Regions from separate parts of the Mycobacterium sp. FW102-FHT13B02 genome, predicted to be linked through region 3. Evidence: predicted binding sites of a transcription regulator. Region 3 holds the regulator's gene; each other region holds the start of a gene.

Region 1 (2,261 bases), on a different contig from region 3:
TGGCAATTTCGGTGCGATCAAACGCAATTCGAATGCGCACTGCTCCCCCAGCTCGGCGGCCTTCGTGACCGCCCCTGGGTGGTGGGCGAACAGCCGGGCCATCTCCCGTCCGGACCGCAGATGCGACCCACCCAGCGGAGCCAGCCAGCCTTCGGCCTCATCCATCGAATTGCGGGCGCGGATGGCTCCCATTGCCATCGCCAGCTTCCCCCGCGATGGCGCAGCGAAATGTGCGGCGGTGGTGGCGACCACATCGAGGCCGAACCGCGGCGCCAGGCCCGCCAGCGTCGCATTGCGTTCGTCGTCGAGTGGGTGTCCGTGGTGGGTCAGTTCAATGGTCACCCGGTCCGCGCCGAACCTGTCCACCAGGTCGGCCAGCGCCTTGTCCGCAGCGTCCGCGCCACCCGCCGACAAGGCCCGGCGCACATGTCCTTTACGGCAGCCGGTGAGGATCTGCCAGTGCCCGCCGGCGGCCTCGGTGAGGCTATTCAGGTCATAACGGAGCACGCCCTTCTCGCCGCCGGCCAGATGCGCCCGGGCCAGCTCCCGCGACAGCCGCCGGTATCCCTCGGTCCCGCGGGCCAGGACCAGCAGATGCGGACCGGGTGGGTCGGGCAACTCGGTACGCGGAGTGTTGCTGAGAGAGAGCTCGGCACCGAAAACCGTTGCCATGTCGAGTTCTTTGGCAGCCTCGGCGAACCGCACGACGCCGTAGAGTCCGTCGTGGTCGGTCAGTGCGATGGCCCGCAGATCCAGCCGGACGGCCTCCTCCACCAATTCCTCCGGCGTGCTGGCGCCGTCGAGAAAGCTGTACGCGGAATGTGCATGTAGCTCGGCATACGGCACCGATGTTGCCGGCCGGGCCGGACGGTCCACCGGTTGATAGTCACCACGCTTACGCGACCACGCCGGGCTGTCACCACCATCGGCCGGCGTCTCCGGAGAAGCACCGGCCACCCGAGGTTTACCCTCGAGCACCCGCTGCATCTCCGCCCAGCTCGGCGGACCGTTGTGCCAACCCACCACATCAGGATATTCGAAACTTTGTTCGAACACCAGGGGCGTGGAATCTGCGGGAACTCGGGCGATCCCCATCCGACTAGATCTCCGGGGACGTCGGAGAGGGACGGAAGATGGCCACGCTGAGGCACTTGGGCAATCTGGAACGCGAGGTGATGGATCACCTCTGGGACGCGGATGGCCCACAGACCGTTCGCGAGGTCCACCGCGCCATCTGCGCGGAGCGCAAACTCGCGTACACCACCGTCATGACAGTCCTGCGCAGACTTGCCGGCAAGGGCGTGGTCCGGCAACTGCGCGAGGCTCGTGCGCACCGCTACGTCGCATCGCACAGCCGCGATCAGCTGGTCGCCGGCCTCATGGTCGACGCGCTCGGGCAAGCTGCCGACCAGAGCGACCGGCATGCAGCGTTGGTCCACTTCGTCACGCAGGTCGCGGCCGACGAGATCGATGTTCTTCGGCGAGCGCTCGCCGCCGTGGACCGCTATTCATCCGGAACCAACAGCCCCGCAATGAATTTGACACCCAAGCTCAGCGCCTAGCGGATCGAATTCATCTCAGGTCACCGAGCAGGCCTTGTTCGACCCCGCCCTGAGCCAACTGATACCTCTGCAGCAATTCTTGAGGGAGGCGCCCGCGACTACCGACCTCGTGGCCGTTCATCCGCAGCCACTCCCGAGCTCGCTGATGGGGTGATTGCGCCTTGTCAGCCTGCGACTGTTCTGCGGGCCCGGTCCTACGCGCGGACCGACGGCTCGCCTTGCTGGCCGCCCGGATATACGGCTCCAAGCAGTCCCGCATCCGCACCGCGTTCGCCTCGGACAGATCGATCGCATACGTGACCCCATCGAAGGAAAACTCAAGCGTCGTCGCAGCGAGTGAGCCATCCAGATCGTCGGTCCACGCAGTTGAATACAGTTTCGCCACCGGAACACCCACCTCCACGCCACGGCGCCCTGCATTGTTTCCCCCAAAACAAGCTAGCGGAGCGGTCGGAGCCGAACTACGCGCTTTGGCCTCTTTTATCTCAGCCGAACGCGTGGTATGGCCCGAAAGGACGCTGTCCCTAGAAGTCGTCGGGCACGCCCGGTGCGACGGGCCAGCTGAACGCCACTGCGGTCCGGTGCACCGAACCCGGGGTCATCTCTTCGACGAGACCCGCGTTCGCCAGCGCCTGCAGGTTCACACCGCCCAGGTAGATGGCGCCCAGATCCCGCGCCGAGATAGCGATGTCGGCTGGC
Region 2 (2,261 bases), on a different contig from region 3:
TGGGCTCATTCAGTGGCGGGCCGCCGGTGGCCCGCTTGTCGCGCGATGAACCCGCTCAGCCGAGCGCCGCGGTGATCGGGATGTTCCCGGAGATCAGTTCGAACGTCCGCCCGGCGGTTTCCGGCGCATCCAGTACGGCCAGGAGAACGGCCGCGACATCCGCGCGCGGAATGCTGCCGCGGCCCGTGTTTTCCGCGATGTGCACCAGGCCGATGCCGGGCTCGTCGGTGAGTCGTCCCGGTCGGACGATCGTCGTCGTCAATCCGGTGCGGGCCCGCACGTCGGCGTCGGCCTCGGCCTTGGCCCGGATGTACGCCAGGAACACGGGGTCGTAACCAGCATCCAGGCTGCGGTCGTCGGCCGAGATCGCCGAGACCATGACGTAGCGCGTCACCCCGGCGGCTTCAGCGGCATCGGCCAGCAGGATCGCCGCGTCCCGGTCCACTGTCTGTTTGCGTTCGGCCCCGCTGCCCGGGCCGGCCCCGGCCGCGAACACCACTGCGTCGGCACCCTCGAGTTGCGCGGCGACGTCGGCCACCGACGCCTGCTCGAGGTCGAGCACGATCGCCGTCGCGCCGGCCGACTCCACGTCGGGGGCATGGGCCGGATTGCGGATCAGCCCGGCTACCGTGTCGCCGCGACGGGCAAGCAGTTGTTCCAGCAGTAGGGCGATTTTCCCGTGTCCGCCCGCGATGACGACCCGCATGCGTCCACTGTGTCACGTGCCCGCCCACATCTGAGGCGTGTCCCTCGCCGGAACTGTCGCCACCGCCCGCTAAGCTATCGAACAGCTGTTCGGGACCGTAGTGAGGAGTGGGCGTGCGGGTGATGGGCGTCGACCCTGGTCTGACGCGCTGTGGCCTCTCGATGATCGAGGGTGGCACGGGGCGCAAGGTCACCGCGCTCGATGTCGACGTGGTGCGTACCCCGTCGGACGTCGAGCTGCAGCGGCGGTTGCTGACCATCAGCGACACCGTCGAGCACTGGATGGACACCCACCGGCCCGACGTCATCGCCATCGAGCGGGTGTTCGCCAACCAGAACGCCAACACCGCCATGGGCACGGCACAGGCCGGCGGCGTCATCGCCCTGGCGGCGGCGCGCCGGGGGATCGACGTCCATTTCCACACGCCCAGTGAGGTGAAGGCCGCCGTCACCGGAAACGGTCGGGCGGACAAGGCCCAGGTCACCACCATGGTCACCAAAATCCTTGGGTTGCAACAGAAACCGACTCCGGCTGACGCCGCCGACGCGTTGGCCCTGGCCATCTGTCACTGCTGGCGGGCGCCCATGATCGCCCGGATGGCCGCGGCGGAGGCCAAAGCGGCGGAGTTCAAGAAGCAGTACGCGGCAAAGGTGAAGGCGGCACGCGCATGATCGCATCGGTCCGTGGCGAGGTCATCGACGTCGCGCTCGATCACGCGGTGATCGAGGCCGCCGGCGTCGGCTACAAGATCATGGCCACCCCGGCGACGCTGTCCACGCTGCGCCGTGGCGCCGAGTCGCGACTGATCACCGCGATGATCGTGCGCGAGGACTCCCAGACGCTGTACGGCTTCGCCGACTCCGACGCCCGCGACCTGTTCAACACCCTTCTCGGGGTGTCCGGTGTCGGTCCCAAGATCGCGCTGGCGACCCTCGCGGTATACGACGCTCCGACGTTGCGACAGGCCTTGGCCGACGGCGACGTGACCGCCCTGACCCGGGTGCCGGGCATCGGCAAGCGGGGCGCCGAGCGCATTGTGCTGGAGCTGCGCGACAAGATCGGTGCGACGGCGGGAGCGGGCGGCGGTGCCGTCGGAGGGCATTCGATTCGTGGACCGGTTGTGGAAGCCCTCATCGGACTCGGTTTTCCGGCCAAGCAGGCCGAGGAGGCCACCGACAAGGTGCTCGCCAACGATCCGGACGCCAACACCGCCACGGCGCTGCGGTCCGCCCTGTCGATGTTGGGTAAGAAGTGAGCCGCTTCGAAGACGAGGGCGCCGGGCCTGACGAGCCACAGGACCGGGAAGTATCACCCGCGCTGACCGTCGGTGAGGGCGACGTCGACGCCAGCCTGCGGCCCAAGTCGCTGCGCGAGTTCATCGGCCAGCCCAGGGTGCGTGAACAGCTGCAACTGGTCCTCGAAGGCGCCAAGAACCGCGGCGGCACACCCGACCACATCCTGCTGTCGGGGCCGCCCGGCCTCGGCAAGACCTCGCTGGCCATGATCATCGCCGCCGAGTTGAGCTCGTCACTGCGCGTCACGTCGGGTCCTGCGC
Region 3 (2,261 bases):
ACCGTTTCGAACGGTCTCGAGCCTACCCGTGCCGCTCGGGCCCGGCCGGGCGCCGTGCCGATCAAGGTGCGCACGGGCTGTCCTCAGCCGACCGGAGCGATCAGCGTCTGCCCGGCGTTCAGGGCCACCGATGGCAGCTTGTTGAGCTCCTTGATGCGGTCGACGACGGCGCTGACGGGTGCGTCGGGCGCCACGCGCCGGGCGACCTGCTGAATCGACTCCCCGGTCTGCACCCGGACCACCGCCAGCTGCGTGGGTACGGATGCGGTCGATGCGGTCGGCTGAACAGCCTCTCCGAATTGCGCAACCAGGCCCAGCCACACCGTGATACCCGCGGCGACGAGAGCCAGCAGCACCGTGGTCAAGGGCGTGACCGGGTTGCGCCGGTGCGAGGCACGGGAGCTCAGCACGCCCGTGCCCCGATGCTGGAACGCCGCACCCGAGGGACGGGAACCGGCCGGCCGCAGCCGGGCCTGGCGGTGACGATTCACGTCTGCACGCCGAGGCACGGTGCGGACGACGACGTCGGTGGGGTACTCGCGGGTGATGACGGTCATGTCGGTTCCTCTCCTGAGTTCGTACATAGGTTCGATCGCTCTTGTGTTCGACTATATCGCCCAAATGTTCGAACGGTAGAACATGTGATCGAACTGTTGCGAACGATACGACGACCCACCGACAAGTTCCGTTCCGCCGATTCGCCCTCGCTTTCGCCACGTCACGTGCGGGACGCGGCCGCGACACGCCGATCGACCCGATCTCGAACACATGTTTGATCAATCGTGTGCACTGGGCTAGATTCGTCCACATGAGCGACAGCACCGATACCCCGGACGGCACCGATCGCACCCCCGAATCCCGGTCGGGTGGCCGGGCCAGCAGCCTCACAGAACGTCAGCGGACCATCCTCGACGTCATCCGCACCTCGGTGACGACGCGCGGCTACCCACCCAGCATCCGCGAGATCGGCGATGCCGTCGGCCTGACCTCCACCTCATCGGTGGCCCACCAGCTGCGCACGCTGGAGAAGAAGGGCTATCTGCGCCGCGATCCGAACCGCCCACGAGCCGTGGACGTCCGGGGCGCGGACGACTCGACCGGCGCCGCCATCACCACCGATGTGGCGGGTTCGGACGCGCTGCCCGAGCCGACTTTCGTGCCGGTGCTCGGCCGGATCGCCGCGGGCGGCCCGATCCTCGCCGAGCAAGCCGTCGAAGACGTCTTCCCGCTCCCCCGCGAGCTCGTGGGTGAGGGCTCGTTGTTCCTGCTGAAGGTGGTCGGCGAATCCATGATCGACGCGGCGATCTGCGACGGCGACTGGGTCGTCGTGCGCCAGCAGAATGTGGCCGACAACGGGGACATCGTCGCGGCGATGATCGACGGTGAAGCCACGGTGAAGACCTTCAAGCGCGCCAAGGGCCAGGTGTGGCTCATGCCGCACAACCCGGCCTTCGACCCGATCCCGGGCAATGACGCGGTCATCCTCGGCAAGGTCGTGACCGTCATCCGCAAGATCTGACGCCTGCCAGACCAATAGGTGAGCCCCGCTGCAGTCGCTCGCAGCGGGGCTCGGCCGTCGGCGCGGTCAGCCTCGGACGAATCCGTTGGTGACCGCGAATTCCTCACTGGCGAACCAGATTTCGACGTCGGCGTCGTCGTATCCGAGCGCACCCGGCACCCAGTACAGACCCGACTTTGTGTTGGCCTTGATGACGTAGCCGGCAGGCGGCTCCGCGCCGGTCGCCACGCGGAACGACATCTGCGCGGTCTCGGGCTCCTCCGCGCCCAGGGCATGGTGCCTGCCACTGGCCGGACCGGCCGTCACGGTGTCCTCTGCCGGCGCGGCGTCCGCGCCCGGCTCGGCCGCCGGTTCGCCCGGTGGTTCGCTCGCCGGGACCTTGGCCGGCGCAGCATCGACGACCTGCTCCTCGGGCGCGTGCACGTCAGCGTCCGGGGCACCGGCATCCGCGGCGGCCGGCGCAGCCCACCCGCGGTCGCCGGAGTCTCGAGGCCGCAGGCCCGCGAACCCTGCCAGCCCGGCCGCGGTCAGGCCCGCCGCCGCGCCCCCGCGGCGCAGAGCCTCGGGAAGTTGCACCGATGCCGTCGGCTCGTCGGCGGGCTCGTGAGCGTCCGGCTCGGACTCAGCGGGCTCAGCCGGCTCGGCAGCGTCCACAGGCTGGGCCTCGGCTTCGGCCTGCGCCGTCGACTCACCCTCCGACTCACCCTCGGGCGCCTCGTCCGCAGGTTGCTCGGCCGTGAAA

The links. Region 3 encodes LexA, which represses DNA repair genes until DNA is damaged. Its sites were predicted from a motif close to CGAACANNTGTTCG; they were not measured.
Region 1: a site for LexA is predicted at 1,038-1,051, ahead of AC3WTE_RS17080 (error-prone DNA polymerase). Genes of this name have one in related genera too.
Region 2: a site for LexA is predicted at 785-798, ahead of ruvC (crossover junction endodeoxyribonuclease RuvC). Genes of this name have one in related genera too.

What each region holds. Positions count from the first base shown of each region.
Region 1 covers NZ_JBYTCM010000009.1:34,511-36,771, reverse strand. Annotated here, with positions in the region: gene AC3WTE_RS17080 (error-prone DNA polymerase) at 1-1,023, opposite strand, end outside; gene AC3WTE_RS17075 (BlaI/MecI/CopY family transcriptional regulator) at 1,134-1,562, shown strand; gene AC3WTE_RS17070 (histone-like nucleoid-structuring protein Lsr2) at 1,573-1,947, opposite strand; gene AC3WTE_RS17065 (GNAT family N-acetyltransferase) at 2,087-2,261, opposite strand, start outside.
Region 2 covers NZ_JBYTCM010000010.1:5,493-7,753, forward strand. Annotated here, with positions in the region: gene AC3WTE_RS18070 (rhodanese-like domain-containing protein) at 1-49, shown strand, start outside; gene AC3WTE_RS18075 (NAD(P)H-binding protein) at 56-706, opposite strand; gene ruvC (crossover junction endodeoxyribonuclease RuvC) at 820-1,377, shown strand; gene ruvA (Holliday junction branch migration protein RuvA) at 1,374-1,961, shown strand; gene ruvB (Holliday junction branch migration DNA helicase RuvB) at 1,958-2,261, shown strand, end outside.
Region 3 covers NZ_JBYTCM010000001.1:479,066-481,326, reverse strand. Annotated here, with positions in the region: gene AC3WTE_RS02345 (LysM peptidoglycan-binding domain-containing protein) at 84-557, opposite strand; gene lexA (transcriptional repressor LexA) at 809-1,519, shown strand; gene AC3WTE_RS02335 (LGFP repeat-containing protein) at 1,586-2,261, opposite strand, start outside.